DNA from 2 places in the Salimicrobium salexigens genome. Region 2 is predicted to be linked to the other one. Evidence: a T-box and tRNA genes for the amino acid it is inferred to sense, from the RefSeq annotation. Region 2 holds a T-box; the other holds one or more tRNA genes.
The links. The T-box of region 2 lies ahead of BW931_RS02735 (valine--tRNA ligase). A T-box ahead of a tRNA ligase gene usually reads a tRNA of that ligase, here a tRNA-Val.
Positions count from the first base shown of each region.

Region 1: it has a tRNA-Val gene. The T-box ahead of BW931_RS02735 (valine--tRNA ligase) is inferred to sense a tRNA for this amino acid. The anticodon was not compared.

Region 1 is NZ_FTOK01000001.1:148,644-165,270, forward strand. Features, by position in the region: gene BW931_RS00805 (PH domain-containing protein) at 1-136, shown strand, start outside; gene BW931_RS00810 (RluA family pseudouridine synthase) at 133-846, shown strand; gene BW931_RS00815 (hypothetical protein) at 941-1,252, shown strand; gene BW931_RS00820 (MBL fold metallo-hydrolase) at 1,278-2,171, shown strand; gene BW931_RS00825 (hypothetical protein) at 2,302-2,532, shown strand; gene BW931_RS00830 (GNAT family N-acetyltransferase) at 2,615-3,118, shown strand; gene qoxD (cytochrome aa3 quinol oxidase subunit IV) at 3,198-3,479, opposite strand; gene qoxC (cytochrome aa3 quinol oxidase subunit III) at 3,481-4,077, opposite strand; gene qoxB (cytochrome aa3 quinol oxidase subunit I) at 4,074-6,023, opposite strand; gene qoxA (cytochrome aa3 quinol oxidase subunit II) at 6,042-6,926, opposite strand; gene BW931_RS00855 (HD domain-containing phosphohydrolase) at 7,220-8,743, opposite strand; gene BW931_RS00860 (CheR family methyltransferase) at 8,748-11,597, opposite strand; tRNA gene BW931_RS00865 (tRNA-Val) at 11,742-11,813, opposite strand; gene BW931_RS00870 (alpha/beta hydrolase) at 11,989-12,717, shown strand; gene BW931_RS00875 (YjcG family protein) at 12,734-13,249, shown strand; gene BW931_RS00880 (GNAT family N-acetyltransferase) at 13,255-13,680, shown strand; gene BW931_RS00885 (MDR family MFS transporter) at 13,717-15,186, opposite strand; gene BW931_RS00890 (helix-turn-helix transcriptional regulator) at 15,460-16,446, shown strand.
Region 2 is NZ_FTOK01000002.1:88,897-105,523, reverse strand. Features, by position in the region: gene BW931_RS02735 (valine--tRNA ligase) at 1-2,099, opposite strand, end outside; T-box leader at 2,142-2,366, opposite strand; gene hemL (glutamate-1-semialdehyde 2,1-aminomutase) at 2,510-3,793, opposite strand; gene hemB (porphobilinogen synthase) at 3,812-4,786, opposite strand; gene BW931_RS02720 (uroporphyrinogen-III synthase) at 4,792-5,559, opposite strand; gene hemC (hydroxymethylbilane synthase) at 5,559-6,488, opposite strand; gene BW931_RS02710 (cytochrome C assembly family protein) at 6,507-7,328, opposite strand; gene hemA (glutamyl-tRNA reductase) at 7,343-8,716, opposite strand; gene BW931_RS02700 (hypothetical protein) at 8,956-9,423, shown strand; gene BW931_RS02695 (amino acid ABC transporter ATP-binding protein) at 9,476-10,210, opposite strand; gene yihA (ribosome biogenesis GTP-binding protein YihA/YsxC) at 10,381-10,968, opposite strand; gene lon (endopeptidase La) at 10,955-13,282, opposite strand; gene clpX (ATP-dependent protease ATP-binding subunit ClpX) at 13,420-14,691, opposite strand; gene tig (trigger factor) at 14,972-16,258, opposite strand; gene BW931_RS02670 (hypothetical protein) at 16,389-16,627, opposite strand, start outside.

The DNA.
Region 1 (16,627 bases), on a different contig from region 2:
GGCGACGATCGATGCAGCTATTCTGAATAACGCCCAGGGCAGGCACTTCGTGGTGCCGGCCTTATGGGAAGAGCACGTTGCGAAAGCTTCGGAAACTTTTTCAAAAGTGCCCGAGATCCATAAAAAAATTGAATGAAGAAAGGAGAGGGAAGTATTAACATTCCTATTTTATATGAAGATAATCACTTGCTTGTCGTGGAGAAACCGATGAATGTGCCGGTGCAGGAAGATGCGAGCGGGGATGAAGATCTGCTGAGCATTCTAAAAAATGATATCAAAGAAAGATACAATAAACCCGGGAACGTTTATCTGGGGCTCGTACATCGCCTGGATCGTCCGGTAGGCGGAGTGATGGTCTTCGCGAAAACTTCCAAAGCTGCCTCCCGTCTCTCGGATCAGATCAGAAGAAATGCTATGGAGAAATATTATTTGGCGATCTCGAGAGGGAGTATGGATTCACCGAAGGCCCGGCTGAAAGACTACCTCGTCAAAGACCGGAAGAAGAATGAGGTCTATGTCGTAGGTAAGGATCATAGACGCGGGAAAGAAGCGGAACTTGAATATGAAGTAAAGCAGGAAGAATCCGGGATGAGTCTCCTGGAAATAGATCTTTATACCGGTCGTCCCCATCAGATAAGAGTCCAGCTCGCCCACCAGGGAGCACCGATCTATGGAGATCAGAAATACGGAGGGAAAGTCAATCACCCGGGTCAGCAGATTGCTCTCTGGTCTCACAGGCTCGTACTTTCTCACCCTGTGAAAAAAGAGGATATGACATTCGAATCTATGCCACCGGATCAGTATCCCTGGAATGTCTGGCCGGAATACACGAATCGGGATATGTAACATAAACGAATCGCTACTGTACGCAGTACCGGTTCGTTTTTTGCGTATTATATCAAAAAAGGGGGTATAGAGATAAGAAAGAGGAGGGAGAATGATGGGCTATATCTTACCTGTTAACCATTATCAGTATCAGTATCAGGATTACCATCAGCGCATCACGGAACGACAGCAAGCTCCGCGGGGAATAGAAAAAGCCTGGAAAATTGTCCTTGATCAGAAAGTGAAGGAACGCAGGCAGACGAGAGAAGAGGACAGGCTGGAATACCATCAGATCAGCGGGTTGCTATACGCGCCTTCGACGGTTCATAAAACTCATAGCAGAAACTCATCTTTACCTCTTCATACTCAGGAAAAAATTTACTCACGGGTAACAGGAAAAGGTTCCTTTTTCAGCGAATCCGTATAGTATAGCTGGAAAGGGGAGAAGATATATGGAATTCAGGAAACTGACGGAACATGTAAATTATTTTGATGGTGTTGTAAATATCGGCTACGTACAAAGCGGCGATACGGGTCTTTTGATTGATACGGGAATCGATGACTCGACTGTAAAAAAAGCAGTTCGATACCTGAGAGAGAATGAGTTCCCGCTTACCCACCTTTTTCTTACTCATGCACACGCGGACCATTACGGGGGAGCGGCATTTTTACGGAAGAAGTACGGGGTGATCACTATCGCTCCGAAATTTGAAGCAGCAATTATGGAGAATCCGACAATTGAACCTTTATATCTATCCTCCGGTAATGACCCTCTCCCTGAGACGCGGAATAAATTTCTGGAAGGACCTCCGGTGAAAATTGACCGGGTAGTTGAAGAAGGAACAGTGCAAATCGGGGAAGTGGAAGCACGAATGATTACATTTCCCGGCCACAGTTACAACCAGGGCGGGCTGGTAATAGATAACATATTATTCGCCGCTGACAGCTATTTCGGTCCTGAGTACATTCATAAACATAAAATACCTTACATTACTGACAGCTCGTTCCACGAAGCCTCTCTTCACAAATTATTGGATCTTAAAGTGCTTGGAGCCGTACCGGGCCATGGCGTATTTGAACAGGATTTTAAAAAGACAGTGCGGACCAACCTGGATTATTACGAAAAATTAACTGAGTATATGAAGGAATGGATACGGAAGCACGGAGAAGTGTCGCATGAAGAATTGGTAGCCGGCATGTGCCGGACTTATGGAGTGGAAACGCAGCATGTTTCAGCCTGGCTGTTATACCGGACGGCGGTTACAGCTTTTGCTAATGGACTTATGAGAAATGGAGAGGTTACTTCCTTTTTAAAAGATTACCGACTGTTTTTTTCTTTGAAATAAAAGGATGGCACGATACGAGTTCCATGACCATATTAATTTAATATTACCCGGGAAATGTCAATGAAAGCGTTAACAAAATGTTTGACAAATTTGTGAACAAGGGTAATAATAGTAGTAAGAGGTGATGGAAATGAACTCTAAAACTTTAAACACTGTGCAATACGTCGGAGCAACTCTTCTCATTATGGGTACTGTGACATTTTTGTTAAGTATAATGGGACTTGGAGACCGCACGTTGACTATGATCGGAGTTGGTCTCGTAATGGGTTCAGTCTTCATTTTTATGATGGGATTGTTCCTGTCACTATCCGAAGAATTAACGGTCCGTTACAAAAAAGAAAACCGGCGATTCAATCAATAAAATGAAATGAAGAATGCCCTAATTTTTTTGGAATTAGGGCTTTGTTATGGAAATTGGAATAGATCAATGGAGGAGCAGAGCTATGGATACGGAATGCAGATTACTGGAGACAGGGGACGCCCTGGAATTTCTTGAATTAAGTAAAGAACTAGATGAATCGGGAAATATGCTGTATGCACCCGGGGAAAGAGAGATAAGTGTGAAGGAACAGGAAGAAATGATCCGGAATGTTAATGAAGACCGTTCGACAGATTTGTTTATAAGTGAAGAGAATGAAGAAATCACGGGCTTTATTATGCTTCGAGGTAGTGCACTGGAAAGGGCCCGTCATTGTGCATACATAGCTCTTGGAGTAAAGGAAAGTCAAAGAGGCAAAGGAACAGGTAAGCAGCTCCTGCGAAGAGGCTTTCGCTGGGCCAGAGAGCGGGGAGTGACCCGGCTTGAGCTGACCGTACTTACACACAACGCTGCTGCTATTCATTTATACAGGCAAATGGGCTTCAAAATAGAAGGTGAAAAAGTGAATTCCCTGAAAATAGAAGGGGAATACATAAATGAATACTATATGTATAAATTGCTTAAATGAAAGAAACAGGCAGAGTTTGTCTCTGCCTGTTTCTTTATTCCACGTGATTTTCCACTCGTCTGTCTGTGGTTCAGATTAATTAATATCCCCAGACCATAGCCAGTAATGAACCGAACACGATGGCCAGGGCGATGAAAATACCATAGTAAGTGTTCAAATAAATGGAATCTGAATCAGGTGATTCTCCCGCGTGCATAAATACCACAAGCTGAAGTCCTGCCTGTGTAAAAGCAGTAAGCAGAAGAACTACCATGCCAACTGTAAAACTCATATCCAGAAAATAGACGAGCAGGGCAATCACTGTTAAAGCGAGAGAAGCGACGAAACCTGTAAGCTGTTTAGCCGGAAATAGTTCTCTCATATTACATCATTCCTTTCAGGTAGACGAAGCTGAAAATGAAAATCCAAACGACGTCCAGAAAGTGCCAGTACAGGGAAAAGATGAATGTTTTGTTGGCTGTACGTGGCGTAAACCCGTGCTTGACGATTTGTACGATGATCCCGGCTCCCCAGAAGAGACCGAAGGAGACGTGGGCTCCGTGCGTACCGAGAAGAGTGAACAACCCGGCGGAAAAAGCACTTGTCTGAAGAGACAGGCCTTCGTGTACGTACTCGTAAAATTCATAAATCTCAACTCCGACGAACCCGGCCCCTAATACAAGAGTAATTGCCAGGAATGTCAGCGTAGCACCTTTTCGGCCGAGACGCATAGCATTGACCCCGAGACCTATCGTAAAACTGCTGGTCAGAAGGACGAACGTCTGAATCATTAAGGTAGAGATGACGAAAAGCTGGCCACCGGAAGGTCCATCTGCGATGCGACCTTCCATAATGAAATAGGTGGCGAAAAGGGTAGCGAATAACGCGATTTCAGCCCCTATAAAGACCCAGAAACCGATAATGTTCAAAGCGTTAGTTTCCGTGCTGTATTCCATTGGTGTAGAGTGCTCTGTACTCATCGCGTCTCACCTCTCTTATCGTTTTCGGTATCTCTTATTTCCTGTTCATGAATATGACGGCCGTCGTCCTGTTCAAAGGAACGTATGAAGAGAAGGACGGCTATACCGGCAGCGGCAACGTAGACGACCGGCCACAGACTGAAGACGAGACCAAACCCTGCAACAAAGAAGAAAGCTGCCATAATGAATGGCTGTCCACTGTTATTAGGCATATGGATGTCTTTTATTTCCTCTTTGAAAAGCGTTTTCCCTTCATATTTCGAGTCCCAGAATGGTTCGCGTGAATCGACTTGCGGGGTAACCGCAAAGTTGTATTCCGGCACCGGTGTACGGGTAGCCCATTCAAGGGTACGTGCATCCCATGGATCGTCTCCGATATCACGGGTCGCATAGCGGGCACTGTAATATACGTTAAATACAATCAGTATAAAGCCCATTGCAAGACCGAGAGCGCCGAAGAACGACAGAAGGTTCCAGATTCCGAAACCGGCAACCTCGGAATACGTATACATACGACGCGCCTGGCCATCGAGCCCTGAGATGAACATAGGGAAGAAGGCGAGACAGGTACCGATTGCAATGTTCCAGAATGCCCATTTTCCTATCTTCTCGTTCAGCATGAAACCGAACATCTTCGGCCACCAATACGTCATCCCGGCAAGCATTGCAAATACAACCCCTGGGATGATTACGATGTGGAAGTGTGCCACAAGGAACATCGTATTGTGATACTGATAGTCGGCACTGGCGATACCGAGCATGACCCCGGTAACACCTCCGATTGTAAATATCGGAATAAATCCGAGAGAATACAACATAGGCACCGTAAATTGAATTTTCCCTTTCCACATCGTGAACAGCCAGTTGAATATTTTAATACCCGTAGGTATAGCGATGGCCATTGTAGTGATGGAGAAAATACTGTTTACGAGAGCACCCTGCCCCATCGTAAAGAAGTGGTGTACCCAAACGAGGAAAGCAAGGGTCGAAATAACGACAATAGCGACGACCATGGATGTATAGCCGTACAGGTTCCGTTTGGAGAACGTAGAAATAACTTCACTGTATATACCGAAAGCCGGGAGCACCAGAATGTAAACTTCGGGGTGACCCCATACCCAGAAGAAGTTGGCCCACAGCATCGCCATTCCTCCGTTATCCATTGTGAAGAAATGGGTTCCGAACAGACGGTCCATGGTACCCATAGCCAAAGCTACTGTCAGTACCGGGAAAGCAAACGTTATTAACAGGTTGGTAATAAGCGCCGACCAGGTGAAAAGCGGCATTTTCATCAGTTTCATGCCCGGGGCACGCATTTTGAAAATCGTAACGATGAAGTTAATACCGGTAATCAACGTACCCAGTCCGGCAATCTGTAACGCGATCATGTAATAGTTGGTCCCGATGTGTGGGGAAAGTTCGTTACCGGCGAGCGGGAAGTACGATGTCCAACCGGAGCTCGGTGATCCCCCGATGACGAACGACAGGTTGAAAAGCATCGCTCCCATGAAATACAACCAGAAACTGAGGGCGTTCAGTCTCGGGAAAGCAACGTCGCGCGCTCCGATTTGCAAAGGAACGACGAAGTTCATTAAAGCTGTAATAAAAGCCATGGCCATGAAGAAAATCATGACAACGCCGTGGGTGGTGAATATTTCGTTATATTCGGCTGCGCTTAATAGTTCGTTACCGGGCATGGAAGTTTGGGCACGCATCATCAGCGCGTCGACTCCGCCCCTGAAAAGCATAAGCAGTGCAGAAATCAAATACATGATTCCTATTCTTTTATGGTCAACCGTCGTCAACCACTCACTCCACAAGTATCCCCACTTTTTGAAATAGGTGATACCGGCAAGGACCGCAATCAGTGTAAGACCGATTGCGACCATAGATAAATAAATGGTGGGAGTTGGGTTAGGTACGGCAAATTGTTTAAAAAACTCCATCCATAAGACTCCTCTCTTTTAATGGTCCGACTGCTCTTGCTCCATTTCTTTCTTCATTTCTTCCTCGCTCATCTCCCCGTGCTCCTCAGGAGGAGGGCTGAAATCAAGATGAGTACTGCTGAAGGTTTTCTGGCCCAGATGTCCGGGTTCGAGCAGTTTATTGAATGTTTTTTCATCCAAAGGTTCCGCAGTATTTTTTACTTCTTTCACCCATTCATCGAACTCTTTCTGGGAGACAGCACTCACGTTGAAGGTCTGTTCAGCGAACCCTTCACCGGAGAAGTTGGCATTACGTCCCTGCATTTCTCCTTCTTCCGTAGCGGCAAGATTCAGAGTTGTAATCATTCCTGTCATAGCGTATTTTTGACCGGCCAATTGAGGAATCCAAAAACTCGAAATGGCATCGAAAGAATATAAGCGGAACTCTACAGGGCGGTCAGTAGGAAGGAAAAGATAGTTTACAGTCTCAATATCTTCTTCCGGATAACTGAAATGCCATTTCCAGTTGGAGGAAGCAGCATAAATTACCATAGGCTCCTCATCTTTGAACTGTTTCGGCACGCTTTCTGCTTCATATGTGCTTTGTACAGAGACGAAGGAAAGGAATACGATGATCAATACCGGAATACCAATTGTGGTTATCTCCACCCAGATGTTCCCTTTCACTATCGGTGGTCTGTAGTCAGATGGTGTTTTTGTCGAGCGATATTTAACCAGGATATATATTAAGATAACGAAGACCACGACAACAACGAATAGCATAGTCCATATAGATATCCATATGATATCTTTTAATAGTGCTGCCTGTGGTCCCATGGGATCAAAGACAGTTAACGGTTCGCATCCGCTCAGGAAAAGTAAAAAAGACAAAAGCAAACCGGAAAATAGCCACTGTTTCTTCATGTTCAGACTCCTTTCTGAATTAACTGCTGTTAATGCGTGTTTCCATCATAGGGGCTTTATACAGACTTTCGCAACGAATATGACAACAGTTCACAAATTGTTCATGTATGTTGAATGAATTGTCACGAAAAAATGTCGGTCCTGTGAATAATGTGACAAAAAGGTGGAAGAAAAGACACAGAATCAATGTTTGTCAGCACTGACATCACCGGATTGTTATGTACGGTTTTATCGTCATAAAAACACGGAGCGATGGATCTCCTCTTCAGAAAAAATGTCCTGAAGTTTCAGCTTCAGGACATGATTTCAATAAACAGTTCCACAAGTTTGGGGTCGAACTCCTTGCCGGAATACTTTTTAAGCTCCTGTAATGCTTCCTCTTTAGAAATAGCAGGGTGATAAGGGTGGTCACTGACCATCGCATCATACGCCTCGCAGATATGGATAATGCGGGCCTCTAACTTAATGTCTTCCCCTTCCAGGTTAAGAGGATATCCACGGCCGTCATAATGTTCATGGTGGGTGAGTACGATCATTGATAAATCCGCGAACTCTTCGGAAGCATTCAATATCCGGTGCCCAATTTCCGGATGTCGCTGCACGAGTTCATTCTCTTCCGCAGTTAGCGGAGTATCCTTGTTGAGAATAGAGTGATCAATGGTGATTTTCCCTATATCATGGAGCATTCCTGCCGTCTTCAGGTTCAATAGTCTCGTTTCATCAAGATCCAGAGCCTGACCCAATTTTTCGGCCAGGCTGCTCACACGCTGGGAGTGGGCTTCTTCACGCGGGACTTTTTCGAAAAGACTGGCCATCATACTGTTGATATAGCTGGTCCGATGGCTGTTTCGCTGGAACAGTTTATTTCTATACATCCGGTTCTCTGCATATTGAAGAACTTCCTCGGTGGACTGGAAGGCCATTTTTTTGACAGAGGAACCGAAAGAAGTAGTGATGTATAATTTATTATCGCCTTCAATTACACAGGATTTCACTAACTGGGCACGTATTTCCTTCACTTCTTTTTCGGACGTGTTCGGGAGAATAATAGCGAATTCATCCCCTCCGATGCGGAATACTTCATCATTCGTTCTGGTGTTTTCCGAAAGCGCTTCGGAAACTTTTTTTACAACGTTGTCCCCTTCGGGGTGACCGAAGGCATCATTGATAAGTTTCAAACCGTTGATATCTCCCAGTATAAATCCAAGTGGGAAATTTTGGGATGTATCCATTTCCTGAACTTTTTTCTCGAAGTAACGACGATTGTACAGTCCTGTCATTTCATCATGGATGGAAAGGTGTTCAATGTGTTTCTGGTAATTGACGTTTTCTGTCTGATCGATACAGGCGATTCTATACTCACCTTTATTAATCACGTTACTTTCCATATGCACATGTTTTTCTTTTCCGTTTATGTCCAGAGTAATATCTATCGGCTGTATATCCTTCTGATGTTCGAGTTGTTTCGTATGGAAATAAAAAGCATCCTGGCTATCTTCGCTGATCCACTCAAACAGTTTTGAACCTGTCAGATCCTCGTTTTCAAAGAGAGAGGAAGCTTTCCTGTTGCAGTCCGTAATGGAAAAGGAACCATCTACAGTCAGGTAAGAAATAGGGGCTTCATAAAACAAAGATTCATAATTTTCTTTTACCAGTACCAACTCATGATTTGTCCGTTTCAACTCTTCGTTCTGAAAACGGAGTTCTTCATGGTAGACCGACAGTGTAGAAAGAATTTCCTCTTTTGTTTCGTTTTTGTAGTCTTCAATATTGTTCCCCTGAAGAATTTGTTCGATTATTTCTTCCATACGTTCCATAAGTTTAGTCTCCTTGCTTCATGTAGTTGGAAATATCTATGATAGTACCGCCGATACGGAGCGGGTCTTCATCGTGATCTTTCTCGAGGACTCTCCCCAAAAAATGGACAGGGATGAAACTTCCATCTTCACACTGATAAGAAGCGAACAGGTTGATACTCTTCTTCTTCCCCGAAAGCATTTTTTCAAAAGCTACTTTTATATCATTTGTCTTAAAATATCGGCTGACTTCGTTGAGCGTCGTAGGAAAATCTTCCTTTCCATAACCGCAGTTCTGTAAAAAGGAAGGGGAGACGTCGAAATGATCGGCACGGCCATTGAATTCCCACCATCCCATATTGCTGATTTCAAGGACCTGCTCAAATTTCTCCTTCGTTTCCATCACTTTTGACCGTTCCTTTTTCAAATTCGTGATTTCTACGAGTGTGACGATAATTCCGTTTACGGAGTTATATTCTGTCCGGTAAGGACGGATGCGGACGAACCAGTGCCTGCCTTTATTATCTTCTATCTCTTTTTCCTTCTTTATAAGAGAATCCAGCACTTCGTACACGTCATCCACAACTTCGGGGTACTCGGACATGACCGAAATATGGGATATTGGTCTGCCTATATCCTCATCACGTACGTTTGAAACCTCCTTCATAAGTGGGGTGATTCTTCTTATACAGAGCATTTCATCGAGATAGAGCGCTCCTATCTCTGTATTATTCAAAAGGTTGTTCAGGTCGTTATTGGCTTTTTTCAGTTCCTCGATTTTTTCCTGGTACTCGTTATTGACTGTATAGATTTCTTCATTCACGGATTGGAGTTCTTCGTTCGTGCTTTGCAATTCTTCATTGGAAGCGGTCAGTTCTTCGTTGGATGTCTGTAATTCTTCGTTGGATGTCTCCAGTTCTTCCACTGTTGCCTGCAGACCCTCTCTGGCAAGCTGGAGTTCGGATTCCAGATATCGGACCCGCTCTTTCATTTGATCCGACACATCCACTTCCTCACTATTTTTTACTTTCACCTCAGTAGCTTCAATAAAACTGATGAAGTAGAAGAATTGATACTTCATTTCGATGATGTGGCCGCTCAGGGAGAGAGAAGTCTCCTCTCCTGCTCCGTTCATGATATTATTCAACCGGACGTGAGTACGCTCTGCTTTCAGTCTGCGAAGGATATTGTTTACAAATAACGAAAGTTCCCGGGACATGTTGGTATTGAAATTATTTGAAAACTTGCCCGGCTGAGGTCGCAAATAATCCGACATGTCATTAACAACGTGAATAATCTGATCGTTACCGTCGATAATTATGGAAGGGGGAGAGATACTGGATACAGCTTTTTGTAATACATTTTCAAGATTTACGTTCTGGGCCACAGACTTTGCAGGCTGGGTGTTTTTCTCAATTTCCGGGCCTTTGTCACTGTACAGAGATATTCCCGAAGGATGGTCGGGCCGGTAATCCTCCCGAGGTTTGTAAATTTTCCATTTGTTATCTATGGACCGGTAAGCCTTCGTTAAATCTCCGAGAGTTTCACTGGTACCGAGGAATAAGTATCCATTTTTTAATAACGAGTAATAAAATTTATTCAAAATATACTGCTGTGTTTCACTTTTAAGATAAATGAACAAATTTCTGCATACGAGAAGATCAAGCCGGGAAAAAGGAGGATCATTCACAAGGTTATGTTTCGCAAAAACGACCATTTTTCTTATGGAATTAGCTATGCGGTATCCTTCTTCTTCCTTTATAAAATATTTGGCTACAAGTTCAGGAGGGACATCCGCCATCAGGCTCTCCGGGTAGACACCGTTACCGGCGGTTTCAAGTGCTTTGTCATCTATGTCTGTTGCGAAAATTTTCAGACCGGTCTGCAGATTGTTTTTTTCCATGTATTCACATAGAAGTATAGCAAGCGAATAAACTTCTTCGCCGGTGGAACACCCGGCGGACCAGATCCGGAGAGCCTCCTTGTTATAATCGAGTTTGGGGAGGACATTTTCGGTAAGACTGTCAAAAGCCTCTTTATCCCGGAAGAAACCGGTGACGCCTATAAACAATTCCTGTTGGAGTATATTTCTTTCCTTTTCCGAATTAGAGAGATGTTCCGCGTATTCTTCAAGTGTTTGAAGCCGGTTCAGCTTCACTCTTCTGTTAATCCTGCGGATCATCGTCGTCTCTTTATAGTTATCGAAATCTATTTTTGAGTGACTTCTCATAATTCTGTTTATCCGCGACAACATACTTTTTCCGTCGGAGGTTTGTAAAGACCTGTTAACGGGGTCTGCCGGATGAGTAACGTAATTGATTATCTCTTCAGCCATGTCATCCGGAGGGAGAATGTAGTCGATGAGACCGGTGGAAATCGCACTTCGTGGCATCCCGTCAAATTTGGCAGTAGTCTCGTCCTCCGCTATCACCATTCCGTCGGCATCTTTCAGGGCACGAACCCCGAGAGTACCATCGCTTCCGGTACCGGAGAGTATGACCCCGATGCTGTTTCTACCCTGGTCTTCAGCCAGTGATTTAAAAAACAGGTCTATCGGAAGATTCAGGTGTTTTCGTTCGGTTTGTTCACTTAAATGGAGAGTGCCATGATAAATGGAGAGATTTTTACGGGGCGGGATAAGGTAGACGGAGTTCGGCTCCGTCGCCATCATGTCTTCGGCTACATGGATATTCATACTCGTATAGCGGCGTAAAAGGTCATCCATGTGGCTTTCGAAGTCGGGGGAAAGATGCTGGATGATAATGAAAGTGAGACCTGTATCGTTGGGCATGGTTTTGAAAAAGCGTTCGAGAGATTCGAGGCCTCCTGCGGAAGCACCGATGCCGATGTAATATTTTTCTTCAGTATGTGACATAATTTCACCTCTATCGATTTCTTATGCAGATAATAATAATTGTACATGAGAAATCTTTATATGATAAAAAAAAATACTTCCGTAATGGTTTTCCTCAACAAAAAAAGTCTTTCTCTCCCTAAGGAAGAAAAAGACTTTCAGTAGTGGGCCGTGCTGGGATCGAACCAGCGACCTCTTGGTTGTCGACCAAGCGTTCTCCCGCTGAACTAACGGCCCGTGTTTTGAATATGTAAGTAAGACATGTAATAATATACTATGTGTACTCTATATATGTCAAACGTTTTTTAAATAAAGATTCGAAAGCTTAACTATGATAAAATAAAAGTAAATGTTTGAAACTTCAACGTAAGGGTAAAATCTATGGATGATTAAACGATGCAGGGGTGTTCATGTGAAAAGGAAAGGCACATTCGAAGAACATACGATAAACAGTGAGTATTTAAAAGAAGAAATGAAACTGAAAGTATATTTACCGGAGAATTTTTCCGAACTGTACAAATATCAGTTCTGTATCATGCAGGATGGGGACGATTATTTTCAGATGGGAAGGGCAGCTACCCTGAGCGATGAACTTCATGAGTCCAAACAGATTTCTCCGACTATCTTTGTGGGGATCCATTATGAAGATAAATTCGACAGGCAGGATAAATACCATCCGGAAGGGAAAAGACAGCAGAATTATATAGATTTTATTGTAAACGAAGTTGTTCTTTTCCTGGATCAGACGTATCCGAGTCATTGTATGGCCAGCTGTCGTACACTGATCGGTGATTCCCTCGCAGGTTCTCTGGCTTTCATGATCGGATGCCGTTATCCTTATACTTTTTCCAACATTATAATGCAGAGCCCGTTCGTGAATGAGACGGTACTGGAAGAAGCTAAGAAAGCAAGCGACTTCACACCGCTGTCGATTTATCATACGATTGGTACTAAAGAGACAGAAGTAACTACCACAGAAGGCGAAGTAAAGGATTTTCTCAATCCGAACCGCGAACTGAATAAATACCTTGAAAGAAAACCGTTCGATTACACGTTCCACGAAATTGAAGGAGGGGACCACACATGGGGGTCCTGGCAGAAAGACTTCAAAAGGGGACTTGTTACTATAATCGGAAAATGAACAGGAGGGACGCAAGATGAAATATGGTATAGCTATTTTTCCGTCTAAAAAAGTCCAGGATGAGGCAAACTCTTACAGAAAAAGGTACGACTCTCATTATGCTCTCGTACCGCCTCACATCACTTTGAAATATCCTTTTGAATCGGACGATGAAGAAATCGAGAGAACCATTATCCCTGCGCTGGATGAGATTGCAAAAAAAACGAGGCCGATCGATATAGAAGTGAAGAAGGTAGGTTCCTTTAAGCCGGCAGCAAACGTGCTGTATTTAAAGATAGAGCCTAACGAAGATCTCCACAGACTGAGTGAAGAAATGCATGAAGGTGCTCTTGAAGGAGAAAGAGAACATACTTTCGTACCGCATATCACTATTGCACAGAGTCTGTCGGACGATGAATTCTCCGACATATATGAAAGTCTGCGGATGTCCAAGTTCGATCTTACCGACCGGTTAGACCGTTTTCAACTGCTCTACCAGCTCGATAACGAATCGTGGAGTGTGTATGAAACGTTCCGCCTGAAAGGGGAATAGAAATTATGGAAATAAAGACAGTATCTACAGAAGAGGAAAGAAAAGATGCCTACTCCGTACGGAGAAAAGTGTTTATTGAAGAGCAGAATGTTACAGAAGAAGAAGAGCATGATGGTCTTGATGAAGTGTCTGTGCATTTCGTTGGTTATGAAGACGATCAGCCCGTCGCAGCCGCACGTCTCCGCATAATGGATGACTACGGAAAACTTGAACGTATTTGTGTGCTCAAGGAACATCGTGGCTTGTCATTCGGGAAACAGATGATAGGTACGATGGAAGAGCGCGTCCAGAAAGAAGGAAGGGATAAGGCGAAGTTGAATGCTCAGACCCGGGCGGAAACTTTTTATGAAAGTCTCGGCTATCGTACGACTTCTGATGAGTTTATGGATGCCAATATTCCGCACGTAACGATGGAAAAAAGCTTCCGTTAATAAGACAATATAGCAAAAGAGAAAGCAACAGGCGATTTATCCGCCTGCTGCTTTCTCTTTTTGTTTTTCGTTTTTTTGTTCCTGAGCCTGTCTTTCCCACTCGTCCCACTGCTCGTCACTAGGCGGAGAGGTGCGCTTAATGAATAAAGCAAGAACCGTTGATACCGCCGAGAGAGCGGCAATGAGGAAGAAAGCGAAATTAACTCCAAAAATATCGGGCCTATCCATGGATGTGAGAGATGCTGCCACGTCTTTGGATGTTGTCATCAGAGTGACCAGAACGGCAGTACCCACGGAAGCGGCGATTTGTCTCATTGTGTTGCTCACTGCGGCTCCGTGAGGAATTAGTTTGTTGGGCAGTTCGTTCAAACCTGAAGTGGTGACGGGCATCATCACCATCGAGAAACCGAACATGCGGATAGCGTAGACGACCATCAGGTAAGTGAGAGTCGTTTCCGTATCAAGTACTCCCAAAAGAATTGTTCCGGTCGTCATGATCGAGAGACCTATCACTCCGAGCACACGTCCTCCGATCCGGTCAAAAATCCTTCCGGTAATAGGAGACATCAACCCGGAAATGAGAGCCCCCGGCAGAAGTACGAGACCGGATTCGAACGCAGTGAAACCACGCATGTTCTGCATGAAAAGCGGGATCAGTGTTTCAGAACCTATAAGCCCCATGAACGTAATGCCGGCGATAATGGTGGTCAGTCTGAATGTTTTCAGTTTGAATACCCGGAACTCAAGCATCGGATGAGTCATACTCAACTGTCTTCTGATAAAAGCGAAGAGAATGACGGACCCGGCTGCAAGGCCGAGGAGAGTGATAGGGCTTCCCCATCCATTGTTTCCGGCACTTGTAAATCCGTAAAGTAGGCCTCCGAAGCCGAACGTGGAAAGAAGTACGGAAGGAATATCGAGTTTCGGATTTTTTAGTTCCGTCACGTTCCTCAGTACGAAGAAAGCTACCAAAATCATAATAATGACAAGCGGGAAGATGAACCAGAACAGGTATCTCCATGTAAATTCTTCAGTTACCCACCCGGAAAGGGTAGGGCCGATGGCAGGGGCGAAGGAAATAACGAGTCCTATGTACCCCATGGCCGTTCCGCGTTTTTCCACCGGGAATATAAGCAGAAAGACCGTCTGCATCAGCGGGAGCATGATGCCGGCTCCGGCTGATTGAACTACGCGTGCCACGATTAAGCTTTGGAAGTTAAAAGCGATACCTCCAAGAAATGTCCCAACCAGAAAAATTGTCATAGCTGTCATAAACAGCTGTCTTGTTGTGAATTTTTCTATTAAAAATGCGGTAATCGGAATCATTATTCCGTTTACGAGCATAAAGACGGTGGTCAGCCACTGGGCGGAGTTGGCCGATACATTCATTTCTTCCATAATTGGAGGAATGGCCGTGATCATGAGTGTCTGGTTAAGGATCGTAATGAAAGATCCTGATATGAGCAATGCTGCAACCAGAACTCTGTTGTAGTTCTGTTCCACCATTTATAACCCTCCTTTAGTTTGCATAGACTAATGGAATATTATACTCCCACGCTCCGGCGGTGACAACAATTTCAAATCCGTACTCAGTTAATGAGTGAAAACAGGGACATACGACTGTTTTATAAAAAATTACCAGAAACACAAAAAAATGTTTACCTTTGGGAACTGTGGGCATTTTTAACGATTAAGCATAGACAACAGTGTGAATAAATTTTACTATGAATTTAAGATATATGAAGCAAATCTATTTTGAAGTCGTCGAGGGGTGAGTGTTTGGAACTGAACAACAATACCAGGCTGTTAGTGTTGTTACGTATCCTTTTTGAAGAGACGGACGAAAATAACGAACTGAGCATTACGGAAATGAGCAGTAAGTTACAGGAGTTTTTCGGGGTAGATAGAGAATTCGATGCGAGAACCCTGAAAAGTGACATGAACGTGTTGGAAGAGATCGGTTATGAAATTATAAAAAACAGGGGGAAATTCGGCAAAGTATATTACAGTTTTCAGGACAGATTGTTTGAAACGTATCAGCTTCGATTGTTGAATGATGCCATTTTGTCTGCCCGTTTCATTAATGAGGAAGAAAAAAAGAAACTTATTAAAAAGCTGGGCAAATTAACGAGTAGACATATTGCTGCGACCCTCCCGGACCCTCTTATATTTTCACAGATGACAGCGAACGATTACGATCAGGTGAAAATCAATATAGATCATGTGCACCGGGCTATTTCCGAGCAGCGGGTCGTCTGCTTCAAGTATGGTAAATACAACATGAATAAAACGTTCGAATATCATAGGAATGGAGACGAATACGAAGTGAAGCCGTATGCCCTTATCTGGCAGAACGACTTCTACTATTTGATCGGCTGGTTCCGTAAAACAGAAGAGATGCGTCACTACCGTCTGGATCGTATAAGAAACATCCGTATCGCCGATGAGACGTTTGAAAAAGGAGACTTCGATGTTCAGGAGTACGTTAATCAAAGTTTTCATATGTTCTCCGGAGAAAATATGAAAGTCGAAATAAAATTTCATCAGTCCCTTTTGAATGTAGTGCTCGACAGATTTGGTCTCGAAGTATCGGTGAAACAGGTGGACGAAGAGTATTTTCTCCTATCCACAGAAGGAAAGATGAGTACGGGACTAGTCACCTGGGTGCTTCAGTGGGGGCACAAGGCCCGGGTTATATCTCCACGCACCCTTAAACAGGAAGTGGAGAAGGAGATTGAGAAAATGAGACGTCTTTATGAAGAATGAAGTTCTGGACCCTACTCTTTTCAATAGCTGGTCAAGTACCTTGCAGTGTAACGAAACAAAGCTGACAATGGGCATTGAAGAAATACGAAAATAAAAGATTTTTTTGAAACGAATCGATTGTAAAAAGGGCCCTGCTCTGGTATGTTGGAAGTAATTCAATACCACATCTTATTTCAAATAA
Region 2 (16,627 bases):
TCATGAGGAAGGTGCTGCCAGATCTCTTCCGTAATAAAAGGCATGAATGGATGGAGCATGCGCATAATACGGTCAAGTGTATAGGCCAGGACCGAACGGGTGGTGTGGATCCGCTCTTCATTCTCACTGTAGAGAGGTAGTTTGGCCATTTCGATATACCAGTCGCAGAAATCATCCCAGATAAAGTTGTAAAGATGACGCCCTGCTTCACCGAAATCGTACCCGTCCACGTTTTTCGTCACCTTTTCGATGGTTTCGTTGAGTCTGGTCAAAATCCATTCGTCCGCAACTGTCCTGTTTTTCGTAATATCGATGTCCTCTACGCACAAGTCACCCATATTCATCAGTGCAAAGCGTGAAGCGTTCCATATTTTATTCGCAAAGTTCCAGGTGGACTCCACTTTTTCCCAGGTGAAACGCATATCCTGTCCCGGGGAAGAGCTGGTGGAAAGGAGGTAACGGAGTGAATCCGCTCCATACTTATCAATAACATCCATCGGGTCCACGCCGTTTCCGAGAGATTTACTCATTTTACGTCCTTCTCCGTCACGGACCAGACCGTGGATAAGGACATCTTCAAACGGACGGCGGTCCGTGAACTCGATCGACTGGAAAATCATGCGGCTGACCCAGAAGAAAATGATGTCATAACCGGTTACGAGGGCATTCGTAGGGAAATAGCGCTTAAAGTCCTCGCTCTCTTCATCCGGCCAGCCCATAGTGGAAAAAGGCCACAACGCAGAAGAAAACCATGTATCAAGGACATCCGCGTCCTGCTCCCATTCTCCTTCATTCTCCGGAGCTTCTTTCCCTACATAAATTTCCCCGGTCTCTTTATGGTACCATGCGGGAATCCGGTGTCCCCACCACAGCTGACGGGAAATACACCAGTCTCTGATATTCTCCATCCAGTTCAGATACGTTTTTTCAAACCGCTCCGGTACGAAGTTGACTTTATCCTCCGTTTTTTGCTGTGCCACTGCGGCTTCTGCGAGCGGTCCCATGTCGACGAACCACTGTGTGGATAAATAAGGTTCCACGACAGCACCGCTCCGCTCGGAGTGACCGACCGAATGCATATGCTCTTCAATTTCAGTCAACACACCCTGCTCCTGCAGATCTTTCACCAGCTGTTTCCGGCAGTCGAACCGGTCCATCCCTTCATAGACTCCGGCATTTTCGTTCATCGTCCCGTCTTCATTCATAACCAGAACGCGTTCGAGGTTATGACGGTTGCCGATTTCAAAATCATTCGGATCGTGGGCAGGGGTGATCTTAACAGCTCCGGAACCGAACTCTCTGTCTACATAATCGTCAGCGACAATCTCCAGTTCCCTTCCGATGATCGGTAGGATCGCTTTCTTCCCGATAAGGTGCACGTACCGCTCATCTTCAGGGTGTACAGCGATAGCCGTATCGCCAAGCATCGTTTCCGGTCGTGTCGTAGCAATGGAAATCGATCCCTCTTTGTCCTTCAACGGATAGCTCATGTGATAGAAAGCTCCCAGCACCTCTTTATATTCAACCTCTATATCGGACAAAGCCGTCTGGGTGGCAGGATCCCAGTTGATGATATACTCTCCCCTGTAAATCAGATCCTTTTCATAGAGACGTACAAACACTTCCTTCACCGCATCCGAAAGTCCGCTGTCCAGGGTGAAACGCTCACGGGAGTAATCGAGACCAAGTCCCATCTTTTCCCACTGGGACCGGATAAAATCAGCATACTCCCCCTTCCATTCCCAGGACTTCTCGAGAAACTTTTCCCGGCCGAGATCGTAGCGGGAAGTACCCTGTTCTTTCAGTTTCGCTTCCACTTTTGCCTGGGTGGCTATTCCGGCGTGGTCCATTCCGGGCAGCCATAAAACATCATAGCCCTGCATTCTTTTCACCCGGGTGATAATATCCTGCAGCGTCGTGTCCCAGGCGTGCCCAAGGTGTAATTTACCGGTAACGTTCGGCGGTGGAATTACGACTGTATACGGTTCCTTTTCCCCCGTTCCTTCCGCTTCGAAGTATTTTCCTTCGAGCCAGAACTGATAGCGGTCTTTCTCCACTTCCGTCGGGTCATATTTAGTCGACATTTCAATATCTTTCATTATTCATCCTCCTCTTGTCCATACAAAAGACCCTTTCCTCCAGCTAAGGACGAAAGGGTCTTTTCCGTGGTACCACCTTAATTTACAGATATATTCTGTACACTTCGTTCGGATATAACGGTCCGCGTCCGGCTTTTCCTACTGAATCAAGTTCAGAAAAGCTGCTAATAGAGCTACCTTCTGTCTACAGTGGTTTAGAAAACTTTCAGCGTTTGTTTTCCTCTCTTAAAACGTATAAGACGTACTCTTCTCCATCATGGCAATTTCTTTATCCTTTTTCTCTTTTAATTGTATAGAACAGCTTCCATGCCGTCAACGAAAATATCCATGGACCGGGCCGACTTCTGATTCACATCCACTCTGCTACAATAAACGGGGCAGCCTCCACAGAGACTGCCCCGATCAAATGATTATAATGTTTTGAATACCTTTTTCACTGCGCTGATCGTCTTCTCAATGTCCTCGTCCGTGTGGGCCGCTGATAAAAAGAGGCCTTCGAACTGGGAAGGAGGAAGGAAAATACCTTCTTCGATCATCCCGCGGTAATACTTCGCAAAACGTTCCGTATCGGAATTACCCGCTGTTTCAAAATTAGTGACAGCGTTATCGTTGAAAAATACTCCAACCATAGAACCGGCACGGTTGATGGCAAGCGGTATATCGTTTTCGTCCGCCGCCTCACGGAAACCTTCGACCAGACGATCCACTTTCTGTTCGATCGTTCCGTAGGCCTCTTCAGTCATTTGACGAAGTGTCTCATAACCGGCCGTCATCGCAAGCGGGTTACCGGAGAGCGTACCTGCCTGATATACTTTTCCGACAGGAGCTATCGTTTCCATGATTTCACGTTTACCTCCATAAGCCCCGACCGGCAGGCCGCCGCCGATCACTTTTCCGAGACAGGTCATATCCGGTGTTACACCGAAGTGTCCCTGAGCACTATTATAACCTACGCGGAAACCGCTCATGACTTCGTCGAAGATAAGCACTGTTCCATGCTCCTCCGTAATTTCACGCAGCCCCTGGAGGAAACCATTCTCCGGCGGTACGACTCCCATATTGCCGGACACAGGTTCCACGATTACAGCGGCAAGTTCGTCCCCGTACTGTTCGAATGCATAACGCACGCTTTCAAGATCGTTGTACGGAACGGTAATCGTATTTTCGGCTACGGATTTAGGAACTCCGGGGGAATCAGGAAGGCCGAGAGTCGCTACCCCCGAACCCGCCTTAATCAATAAGGAATCTCCGTGACCATGGTAGTTCCCTTCGAATTTAAGTATTTTATCTCTACCCGTATAACCTCTCGCCGCTCGCAGAGCACTCATCGTAGCTTCTGTGCCGGAGTTGACCATACGCATCATCTCAATGGAAGGTACCCGGTCGATGACCAGCTCTGCAAGCTTGTTCTCAATAACCGTGGGAGTACCGAAACTGGTACCTTTCGCAACCATCTTCTGCAGTTCGTTCACTACCCGCTCGTTGGCGTGGCCGAGAATCAGAGGGCCCCAGCTGAGTACATAATCGATATATTCATTACCATCAATATCGGTAATTTTAGACCCTTTCCCTTCTTCCATGAACAGGGCGTCCATGTTCACGGAATTAAAGGCACGTACAGGAGAGTTGACCCCTCCCGGCATTATCTCTTTCGCTGTTTTGAATTCAGAAATAGAGTTATCAAACTTTTTCATTATGACACCTTCCTTCACTTATTCTTTCAGCCATCTTGCCATATCTTTGGCGTGATACGTTACGATAAGATCGGCTCCGGCCCGTTTCATGGATAAGAGCTTCTCCGTTACGATAGCTTTCTCATCAACCCATCCCTGGCTTGCAGCTGCTTTGATCATGGAATATTCTCCGCTCACATTATATGCAACAAGTGGAACATCCGTCTCTTCTCTCGTATCTCTCAGTATATCCATATAGCTGAGGGCAGGTTTTATAATGAGAAAATCGGCTCCTTCTTCAAGATCCGACTTGACTTCCCGTTTTGCTTCCAGCCGGTTCGCAGGGTCCATCTGATACGTATCCCTGTCCCCGAACTGCGGCGTGCTGTGGGCAGCATCCCGGAAAGGGCCGTAGAAAGCAGAAGAGTACTTAACTGCGTATGACATAATCGGTGTTTGAGGGAAGCCGGACTCATCCAGAGCTTTCCTGATATACGTCACGAAACCGTCCATCATGTTAGAAGGCGCGATAATGTCTGCTCCCGCTTCAGCCTGAGTCACCGCCGTTTTAGCAAGAAGTTCAAGAGAGGTATCATTCTCGATCACTCCGCCGTTCACGACTCCACAGTGTCCGTGATCGGTATACTGACAAAGACAGGTGTCTGCGACTACTGTCAGCTGTGGAGCATAGTCTTTAATGAAGCGTATCGATTTCTGGACGATGCCATCATCGTTATAGGCTTCTTTCCCGTAAGGATCCTTCACCTCCGGGACTCCGAAAATGATGACGGAAGTAAGTCCAAGCTCTATAATTTCGTCGAGCTCTTTCTTCAGGTTGTTAAAGGCGACCTGATAAACCCCGGGCATGGACCCTACATCGTTATTTTCCGTCGCCCCTTCAACAACAAATAAGGGAAATATAAAATCTTCAGGATGCAGGTGGGTCTCCCGCACCATCGACCGAAGAGAAGCCGACTGTCTCAATCTTCTATGTCTTTTAAATTCATTAGCCATCCGTTTCATCCTTTCTCGTTAAAATATTTCTCCATCTTTTCAATAAGCGCTTCCGCTGTGAAAGTCGCAGGGCTTTGTATATTTGTAAATCCGGCGTCCGCGGCCTGTCTTTCTGTAGTAGGACCGATGCAGAAACAAGGAAGATCAAGTGCCCTGTTGCAAAGCGTTCCCGAAAGCTCACAAAATGCTTCTACAGCGGAAGGACTGAAAAAAGTAAGAGCATCCCAGCTTTCGTTTCTCAGCCTGTCCTGTAACTCTGCTGCTTTCTCTTCTAATATTAACGTATCATACGCAGTCATCGAATCAAAAGAAATGTGATGCTCCTTGAGCCCTTCCCGTACCGTTTCCCTCGAAAGGTTGCCCCGTACATATAGCACCCGCTCATCACTTTCGAGCATCGGCACCCATTCTTTCACTAAAAACTCCGCAGAATAAGAGGAAGGAAGAAAGGAAACGGTTCTTCCTTCCTCTTCGAGCGCCAATTTCGTCTTTGGGCCCACCGCCGCGTATTTGAGTCCTTCCGGGGTTGATTCCAGATATTTCCTGATCAACTCGTTAAAAAACCATACACCGTTTGTACTCGTGATGAGAACCCAGTCGTAGGCATCCAGATTCTCGAGAAGGCGGACATTTTCTTCACTATCCCTTTTAGCAAAAGAAAGCAGAGGGACAGCAGTCACACCGGCCCCTCTGCTTTCAAGACGTTCCTTTAACGTATCGGCCTGATGCCTGGCCCTTGTAATCAGGACTTCTTTTCCCGAAAGAGAAGACATTACTGCTCAAACTCCTCTTTCGCGTCTTCGATAATTTTTGCAGCACCGCGGTCTCTCAGAAGATCTGCAGCCTCTTTACCTACAGCTACAGGATCGGTACCGGTTACGATTTCGTGAAGGATCGTCTCTCCATCAGGTGTCCCCACCAGCGCAGAGAGTGTATACTTATCCCCTTCGCGATATGCATACCCTCCGATCGGTACCTGACAGCCGCCGTCCAGATCATGAAGGAATTTACGTTCGGCACTGACGGTCGCTGCCGTGTATTCGTGATTTAATTTGGCCAGAAGTTCTCTCAATTCATCGTCATCATCACGACACTGGATCGCAAGCGCCCCCTGTCCGATTGCAGGTACACAAACTTCCGGGTCAAGGAATTCAGTGACGACTTCTTCTGTCCAGCCCATCCGTTTAAGACCGGCAGCAGCAAGAACAATTGCGTCAAATTCTTCTTCTCTCAACTTTCTGAGACGGGTGCCGATGTTACCACGGATCCACTTCACTTCCACATCCGGTCTCACCGCCTTTATCTGAGCAGATCGACGAAGACTGCTCGTACCAACTATCGCTCCTTCCGGAAGATCTTTCAGAGTCGTATTGTCCTTCGACACGAAAGCGTCCCTGTGATCTTCACGTATTGGAACCGAGGAGAGAGAAAGACCTTCTGTCACTACCGAAGGCATATCTTTCATACTGTGTACGGCCATGTCGATTTCTTTGCTGTACATGGAATCCTCGATTTCTTTAATGAATAACCCCTTCCCGCCGACTTTCGAAAGGGTGACGTTCAATATTTCATCCCCACGGGTGGAGATTCTTTTGATTTCGAATTCATAGGAAGGATCGATCTGTTTCAACTGGTCTATTACCCACTCTGTCTGGCTTATAGCCAGGTCACTTTTTCTTGACCCGATAACAATTTTACGCACAATAGTTCCTCCTAGTAATTAAAAATGAAAGTTTGATAATGAACTGAACAGAAAGAAGTTGATGAGCAGGAGAAGAAAGGCACCTATATTATAGGTTGAAATGAGCCTTCCCTGAAATCCCCGCACAACCTTCAGAAACAGCCAGATCATATAGACGAATACAACTATGATCGAACCTACCGTTTTAAAGTCCATCCAGTAGAATACGTCCTCGGAAATGTAACCCCAGACGACCCCGAGCACAATCGCTATCAGCAGGACGGGTACCGCAAGAACGATGAACAAGTAAGATAATCGTTCCAGTTTAGCCAAATCCCCGAGCCTTGCGAGACGGTTCCGCCACTTTTTACTTTTCAGCCAGCGATATTGTAACAGGTAAAGCACTGAAAATATGAAAGAGAGGGTGAAAAACCCGTAAGAGATAATCGCCAGCGTCACATGTACTACCAGCATTTCGTTTACAAGTTCCACCCCGCCTTCCCCCATATCTCTCTGGGCCCGGGTCATCAGATGAATGATCATCACCGAAAAACCGATGACGTTCGTGAAGAAAATAATGAAATCCACCCGAAACAGCCGGTTCAGAACCAGAGAGAAAGTTACAAGGATCCAGGCATAAAAATAAAGACCGTCATAAACGGTCGTGACGGGAAAATCGTCTTTTATGAAGATTTGGGATAAAAGAAAAACCGTTTGCAGCGTCCAGACTACCCCGAGTAACCAGAAAGCGATCTTGTTCGCTCTCCGGTCCCCCTGGATGAAATCTATAAAATAGCCGGTAAGGCTGAGACCATAAAATAAAATGATGATTTCGTAAATCCACTTAAGGTCAAGTACCATAGGTTGTCCACCTTTTAAGCCTGAGTCATGTTCTGTAACGCAGGGAACGTCAATATCCCTTTATCATCGACCTTAACAGCGTGGTTATTTTTTTGTTCCTGAATTTTCACCTGTTCCTGCACTTCTTCTTCAATGCCGAAGATTTGAGTGAGCAGCTGCAGCGATTCTTCTGCACCAGGTTCATTGGCGAGTTCTTTTGCCTGGGTAATCGGTTCTTTCAGCATCTGGTTCACAATGCTTTTCGTGTGTTTGTTCAGTACTTTCCTTTCGCGGGCGCTCAGTTCAGGCAGCTTCCTCTCGATACTTTCCATCGTTTCCGCCTGAATGCCGAGAGCTTTCTGACGCAGCGCAGAAATGACCGGAACCACTCCAAGCGTCCGCAGCCATTCATTGAATTCAACGATTTCGGCTTCAATCATAAGCTCGATCTCTTCTGCCGCTTTCTTCCGCTCCGAAAGGTTTTCGTCCACGATTCCCTGCAAGTCGTCAATGTCATAAAGAAACATGCCTTCAAGACCGGCGATACCTGGATCAAGATCTCTCGGTACAGCGATATCGACGAAGAACAAAGGATTCCCTTTTCTCTTTCTGTGAGCCCGTGCAACCATATCTTTCGTAATGACGTATTCATCAGACCCCGTAGAGCTGATGACGATATCCGCCTCTTCAAGAATTCGCTCACGGTCCTCCAGAGTAGTAGCCTCTCCGGAGAACTGAGAAGCTACTGCTTCGGCTTTTTGCAATGTCCGGTTAAGTACTGTCACCTTACCGACGCCAAAACCGAAAAGGTTCTTGGCTGCCAGTTCTCCCATTTTACCGGCACCGATGATAGCGATGTGTTTATCTTTCAACTCTCCGAACACTTTTTTGGAAAGCTCCACCGCAGCGTAACTTACAGATGCGGCGTTCTCTCCGATCGCTGTTTCCTTATGGCCTTTCTTCGCTACAGTGACTGCCTGCTTGAACAGCTGATTGAAAACTGTACCGGTCGTGCCTGAGCCTTGAGAAAGTTGAAACGCCTGTTTCACCTGGCCGAGAATCTGCGTTTCTCCCAGAACCATAGAATCGAGTCCTGCCGAGACTCTCATCAGATGTTCGATTGCCCCGTCCGCTTCATATACAATCAAGTGAGGCGAAAACTCCTGCTTTTCAATATTGAACCACTTTTCCAGAAAATCTTTAATGTAGTAACGGCCAGTATGTATCTGATCCGCCACTACGTACAGTTCTGTGCGGTTGCACGTGGACAATATCACGTTTTCCATAATGCTTTTCTGAGCATTTAAAGTTTTCATCGCTTCTGCATGATCAGCTTCGGAAAACGCGAGCTTCTCCCTGATAGCAAGAGGGGCGGTTCGGTAATTAATACTTACAGCTAAAATATGCATGACATATACCCCCATCATGTGTCCGTACCTTATCACAACTCATATTTACCATTGTAACATGAATTTTTACCTCTGTTAGAATAACTTATGGACAGAATATGAAAGTCTTATGATACGATATAAGAAAGATTCTAAAAATTCTTTACCAGATTAGAATTAATTTAAATAAGAGCTATTAATAATATATCAAAAGCTTGTTCATTCCACAAGAAAATTACATCCCGGAGGTTCTTTCGTTTATGAAAAAATACTACTTTCTGATTGCAATGGTTTTAACAGCTATCGGCGTTTTCTTTCTCTTTAAACAGTTTCCTATCCCTTTTATCGGCACTCCGTTTGGAGGTGTGTCCCTGTTCGCCTTCCTGACAGTCGCTCTTTTCATTCACGCCAGACGCGTACGGGAGACGCCGCTGCTGTTTTTCCAGGCCATGGTCCTGCTTATCCTGTGGCAGCTTTTCGCCGAAACGAATATAGCTGTGTGGCCTGAGCATTGGAGTATGTACATCGTTTATATCGGTATTGCACTTATGTTGAGCAGAAAAGTGAAAATCGGGTTGCTGCCTCTTGCTGTCGGACTCGGCATTCTCCTCGTTCCAGCCATCGAGTCGCTTTTTTTCTGGGTGCCGCCTGTAGTGACATACATAAAAATGTACTTCAGTATCCTTTTCCTGCTGCTCGGGGGATATTACTTTTACAAACAGAAATAAACAGAAGCCACGGTTCCTGTTTCCCGGGATCGCGGCTTCTGTCTTTGAACTTTTAGACGTATATAGACTGAAGAAACTGTTTCGTCCTGTCGTTTTGCGGATGCTCGAATATCTCCTCCGGCGTCCCTTCCTCCACGATACGGCCGTCATGCATATAGACGACTCTGTCCGCTGCTTCTCTGGCAAAACGCATCTCGTGCGTTACGGCAACCATCGTCATCCCCTCCTTGGCAAGATCCTTCATCGTTTGCAGAACTTCCCCGATCAGTTCCGGGTCAAGAGCCGAAGTAGGTTCATCGAAAAGCATAATCAAAGGGTTCATAGCTAATGCCCTGGCTATAGCTACACGCTGCTTCTGCCCCCCGGAGAGACGGTTCGGGAAGACATCCTCCTTGTCGCTGAGTCCCACCTTATTAAGCAGCTCGCGGGCTTTATGTGCTGCCTTATCTTTTTCCATTTTCCTAACCTGAAGAGGAGCTTCCATCACGTTCTCAAGAACCGTTTTATGAGGGAACAGATTGAACTGCTGGAAGACCATCCCTATGTTCTGCCTGATTTCGTTCAGCTTGTCCTTCCGTTCGTCCACACGCTTTCCGTGAAGTGAAATTTCTCCACTGTCTTTCATCTCCAAAAAATTCAGACAGCGCAGTAATGTACTTTTACCGGAACCGCTTGCTCCGATAATTACGACAACTTCCCCTTCCTTCACGTTGAAATGAATATCTTTCAGTACTTGCAGTTCTCCAAATGACTTATTCAAAGCCTGTACATCAATAACTTTGTTCATTTTCACCTCTCCCAGCATTAACGGTTTTCACTAAAAATATCACGGAACGCCTGAAAAGGAAAGAGCTCACCTTCACCAGCCAATAAGTAAGAAAGGCCCGAACGATTCTGCGAATCGAACGGGCCTCCCTGGTTCTGTAATATCAGTGTTTTTCTCTGACCACCGGTCTTCTACATTTTCAGATGGGAGCGCAGGGACTTCCAGGCTTCATCTTTACCTTCGGAGGTTTCCGCAGAGAAAAGGATGAGCGGATCCTTTTCATCAACTTCCAGCACCTCACGTATAAGCTTCTTCTGAGCCGGGCGCTTCCCTTTCTTAACCTTATCCATTTTCGTAGCGATAATCGTTACCGGAAGGTCGTGATATTTAAAATAATCGTACATCATACAGTCTTCATCGGTCGGTTCATGCCGTAAGTCCACGACAAGAACTGCCGAAACGAGCTGTTCCCGTTCCCCGAAATATTCATCCATCATCTTTCCCCAGCGTGTTCTTTCCGCTTTGGAGACTTTCGCATACCCGTACCCGGGTACATCCACGAAGTGAAAAGATTTATTGATGATGTAGAAATTGAGCGTCTGCGTCTTCCCCGGCTTCCCTGAAGTGCGGGCCAGATTTTTACGCTGGATCATCGTATTGATGAACGATGATTTCCCTACGTTGGAACGCCCCGCAAGCGCAATCTCCGGAATCGGATCGCTCGGATACTGGGTCTTACTTACAGCACTGATAACTATTTCCGCTTCATTTACTCTCATTTTTCTCACCCGTCAATGCCTGCTCGAGCACCTCATCAAGATGCTTCACAGGAATGAATGTCAAATCGTTCCGGACACTTTCCGGGATGTCGTCTAAATCCTTTTTGTTTTCAAAGGGGATAATTATCCTTGTCAGTCCGGCCCGATGAGCACTGAGAGCTTTCTGTTTCAGCCCGCCGATAGGAAGGACGCGGCCTCTCAGTGTAATCTCCCCGGTCATCCCCACCTCTTTCGACACAGCACGACCTGTAAGTGCGGAGACGAGAGCAGTAGCCATCGTGATACCTGCTGAAGGACCATCTTTAGGCGTGGCTCCTTCCGGCACGTGAATGTGGATATCATTTTTCTCTACGAAGTCGGAAGAGATATTCAGCTCATCCGCCCTGGTGCGAATATAGCTGAAAGCGGCCTGGGCCGACTCTTTCATCACGTCACCTAATTTCCCGGTAAGTGTGAGATTGCCTTTACCCGGGGAGACGGAAACTTCAATGGACAACGTATCACCGCCGGCTGCTGTATAGGCAAGGCCGGTGGCTGCCCCTACCTGATCTTCAAGTTCTGCCTGACCATACCGGAATTTAGGGCGGCCGATGAGTTCTTCTATCATTTTCTCCGTAACAATTACCCGCTTCTTCTCTCCGGAAACGATTATTTTAGCAGCTTTCCGGCAGACGTTGGCGATTTCACGTTCAAGTCCGCGCACACCCGCTTCCCGTGTATAACGTCTGATAAGTTTCATAAGAGCGTCATCCCGGAACTGAAGCTGATTCCTCGTCAGCCCGTTCTCTGTAATCTGTTTACCTAAAAGATGTTCTTTTGCAATGTGAAGTTTTTCGACCTCGGTATATCCAGCAATCTGAATCACTTCCATCCTGTCCATGAGCGGACCGGGGATTGTGGACATTGTATTGGCTGTAGCTACGAACAGAACGTTCGAAAGATCATAATCTTCTTCAATATAGTGGTCACTGAACGTTGCGTTCTGTTCAGGATCGAGAACTTCAAGCATCGCAGAAGACGGGTCGCCCCGGAAATCACTGGCCATTTTATCTATCTCATCCAGCAGGAAGACCGGGTTGACAGTCTCTGCACGTTTCATACCCTGAATAATTCTCCCCGGCATAGCTCCAATATAAGTACGCCGGTGTCCACGAACCTCAGCCTCATCTCTTATACCGCCGACAGATATCCTTACGAATTTACGGTTGATCGCCCGCGCTATGGACTTTGCGAGAGACGTTTTCCCGACGCCCGGGGGACCGACGAGACAAAGAATCGGTCCTTTAATGGATTGGGTCAGCTGTTGCACGGCCAAATACTCCAATATACGTTCTTTTACTTTATCAAGACCGTAATGGTCCTCCTCGAGAATCTCTTCCGCGTGCGGCACATCCAGATTATCTTCCGTTTCGGTCGTCCAGGGCAGTACGACGAGCCACTCAATATAATTACGTATGACGGAGCTCTCGGCTGAACTTTGAGGAACTTTTTCGTACCTCCCCAGCTCTTTAAGAGCTACCAGTTCAATCCGCTCAGGCATATTTGCATTTTCAATTTTTTCTTTCAGCTCCGCAACTTCCCCGGACTTTCCATCTTTATCGCCCAGTTCGTTCTGGATAGCTTTCATCTGTTCCCGAAGGTAATACTCTTTTTGGGTATTTTCCATCGATTTTTTTACACGCTGTCCGATTTTCTGTTCTATCTGCAGAACTTCACGTTCGTTTCCTATAATGTCAATGACACGTTTCAGTCTCTCTTTTACTTCTGAAGTTTCAAGAACTCCCTGCTTTTCCTTGATTTTAATCGGAAGGTGAGACGCTACCATATCGGCAAGATGGGAAGGGTCATCGATATCGGCCAAAGTGTCGTAAGTTTCTTTCGTTACTTTTTTCGATATTTTTACGTACTGTTCGAATTGTTCCATGAGCGTACGTGTCAAAGCTTCTTCTTCATTCCGATCCCCCTGCACTTCCTGTAACGCAGTGACGGTCGTTTCGAAATGTTCTTCTTTTTCCTTTATTTCTTTTACTTTTGCCCGCTCCACGCCTTCGACGAGGACGCGGTGCGTACCATTCGGCAGTTTCACCATCTGTTTCACGAAAGCTACTGTACCTACCTCGTAAAGGTCGTCACTTTCAGGCTCATCCACGCTTGTTTCTTTTTGTGCAATCAACATAACGTGACTGTCATCGATCATAGCTTCTTCTAAAGCTTTCACTGATTTCTCACGACCGACATCCAGGTGAAGCACCATTGAAGGATAGACGAGCAATCCTCTCAGCGGAAGTAGAGGGTATGTTTTACTTTCAGTCATTCGTTACACCTCCTGATATTATTTTCATTCCATATTTGTCCGGAAGAATTATGTAAAGAAAGAATACAAATCAAAAAAACAGAAAAGAGAAGCCGCGCTTAAACTAGCGCGGCTAAGCTTTATTCCGCCTGAAGTGCTCAGGCGCTTTTTGGACTTTTCGGTTCTTCCACCGTACCATCGGTCAATATAAGACGAGGACGGCCACCTTCCATTTTCACCGTTTCTTTCGTGATGACACATTTCTCGATATCATCCCTTGAAGGCAGGTCGAACATTACATCGAGCATGATCCCTTCAATGATAGACCGCAGTCCACGCGCACCTGTTTTCCGTTCGATAGCTAATCTGGAAATTTCGCGAAGAGCATCTTCTTCAAATTCAAGTTCGACATCATCGATCTGAAGGAGTTTCTGATACTGTTTCACGAGAGCGTTTTTCGGCTGAGTGAGGATTTCTACAAGCGCATCTTCATCGAGCTGCTCAAGGCTTCCAATCACCGGAAGACGACCTATGAATTCCGGAATAAGTCCGTAACTCAGCAGGTCTTCAGGAAGTACTTTCGTAAGCAGTTCCTGTTTCTCGGAATCCGGCTGCGCCTGTTCGGACCCAAAACCGATCACTTTTCGTCCGAGACGACGTTTAATGATCTGATCGATACCATCGAATGCACCGCCAACGATAAACAGGATATTCGTAGTATCAATCTGGATAAATTCCTGATGAGGATGCTTACGTCCCCCTTGCGGAGGCACGCTCGCCTGAGTTCCTTCGAGAATTTTCAGAAGGGCCTGTTGCACACCTTCTCCGGAAACATCGCGTGTGATGGACGGGTTCTCGGACTTACGGGCGACTTTATCGATCTCATCAATATAGATAATACCTTTTTCGGCTTTCTCTACATCATAATCTGCTGCCTGAATCAGTTTAAGGATAATATTCTCTACGTCCTCGCCAACGTACCCGGCTTCCGTAAGGGAAGTTGCATCGGCAATGGCAAACGGTACATTGAGAATACGGGCCAGTGTCTGAGCCAACAACGTCTTCCCGCTACCAGTAGGCCCAAGCATAAGAATGTTACTCTTCGCAAGCTCCACTTCATCATTCTTCGCAGTTGTCGTATTCACACGTTTGTAGTGGTTATAAACCGCAACGGATAAGTTCTTCTTCGCCTGCTCCTGACCAATGACGTAATCGCCCAGGATATTGTGGATCTCTTCAGGTTTCGGAACTTCTTTGAATTCCGTTTCTTCTTCATTACCCAGTTCTTCTTCGACTATCTCTGTACACAGTTCAATACACTCATCACAAATATATACACCCGGACCTGCTACAAGCTTTCGTACCTGATCCTGGCTTTTACCGCAAAACGAGCACTTGAGCTGCCCTTTTTCTTCATTAAATTTAAACATTACTTTCACCCTTTCCAAAATGATGCCAAGGCTAACCCGCACTATCTTTCGCTTATCATACCAAATAAATCGATATTTAAAAAGTAAAAGGCTGCCCTTCCTGCTGACAACATCACATAATATTATGCAGAGACTGTACATGCAGGTCAAACGCTGAGTAATTCTTATTATGTATAGATACGATTGACTGTCTTAATGATATGACTTATTAATGACAAATTGCAAATAATATGAGAAAACAAGGCGGGGATCTTCCTCGCCTTGTTTCCGTTATCATTCATTATACTGTTTTGCTGTTCTGCTCAAGTACTTCAATCGCTTTTTGGATTTTCAGATCATCTTTGACCATGTCTGTGTTTCCTCCAAGCATCTGCTTCAGATTCTCAACGTCCGTCTGATACATAGCGGACATATTTTCAAGTTCCTTATTTACGTCTTCTTCGGTTACTTCGACGTTTTCAGTCTGAGCAATCGCCTCAAGCGTCATGTTCGTCTTCACGCGCTTTTCAGCATCTTCTTTCATCTGCTCACGAAGCTGGTTGTCGTCCTGACCGGTGAACTGGAAGTACATTTCCTTCGTCATTCCCTGCATTTGCAGACGCTGTTCGAATTCGCTTACCATACGATCCAGCTCGGAGTCGACCATGGCCTGTGGAATTTCCACGGAAGCATTGTCGCTCGCCTGGTTGACGAGTGATTCGCGTTTCTGGTTCTCAGCATCCTGCTGTTTCTGCTGTTCCAGGTTTTCGCGGGTCTTTTTCTTCAGTTCATCCATAGACTCAACGTCTTCGTCTACATCTTTAGCGAATTCATCATCAAGTTCAGGAAGTTCCTTGGCTTTCACTTCGTGAATTTTAACTTTGAATGTCGCTTCTTTTCCGGCCAGCTCTTCAGCGTGGTAATCTTCCGGGAACGTGATGTTCACATCAGGCTCTTCTCCAGCTTTTTTACCGACGAGCTGTTCTTCAAAACCTGGAATGAACGTACCGGAGCCTATTTCAAGAGAATAGTTTTCGGCCTGGCCGCCTTCAAAAGCTTCCCCGTCAACGAAACCTTCGAAGTCCATAGCAACTGTGTCGCCTTCTTCGATTTCGCCTTCTTCTTTAACTACGAGCTCAGCCTGGTTTTCCTGTTGACGCTTAAGTTCTTCCTCTACGTCTTCATCGGTTACTTCAGTATCTGCCTCTTCTACTTCAAGACCTTTGTATTCGCCGAGTTCTACTTCAGGCTTAACTGTAACATCCGCTTTGAAAATAAGCGGTTCGCCTTTCTCAATCTGTTCCACATCCACTTCAGGCTGGTCTACCGGCTCAATGCCCGTTTCCTGTACAGCATCTGAATAAGCCTGTGGAAGAATGATATCAAGTGCATCCTGATAAAGAGATTCAACACCGAAACGGCCTTCGAAGATTTTACGCGGTACTTTTCCTTTACGGAATCCAGGTACCTGCACTTCTTTCACTACTTTGTTAAACGCCTGATCGAGCGCTTTATCGAATTCTTCAGGTGATACCTCTACTGTAAGGGTCCCCTGATTTCCTTCTTTCTTTTCCCAATTTGCTGACATAAAAAGTCCCTCCAACGTCATATTTTCATTTTTACATGGATCTGTTACAGACATGTGCACGAATCTAATTTACAACCACTATATTATAACATAATGCTGTTCTCTTTCAACAATAGAGGGGTTATTATGCTTATTCTCCTGTAATCGCCCTGTATTGTTGATTTGCGACTTCAATATCCTTCTTATAGGATTCAGTTTCCGGTCCCATTCTAATAGGTGTTTCTTCTAATTGCAAATACTCATTCCCGAGCATTTTCAATGCTTCTATTATGTAAGTCACTTCATTTTCCGTAGGAAGGAAAGGGTACCGGATATAAATGTAACGATGAAGCATCGTTACGATGATATCGTACATTATCGGATGTTCCT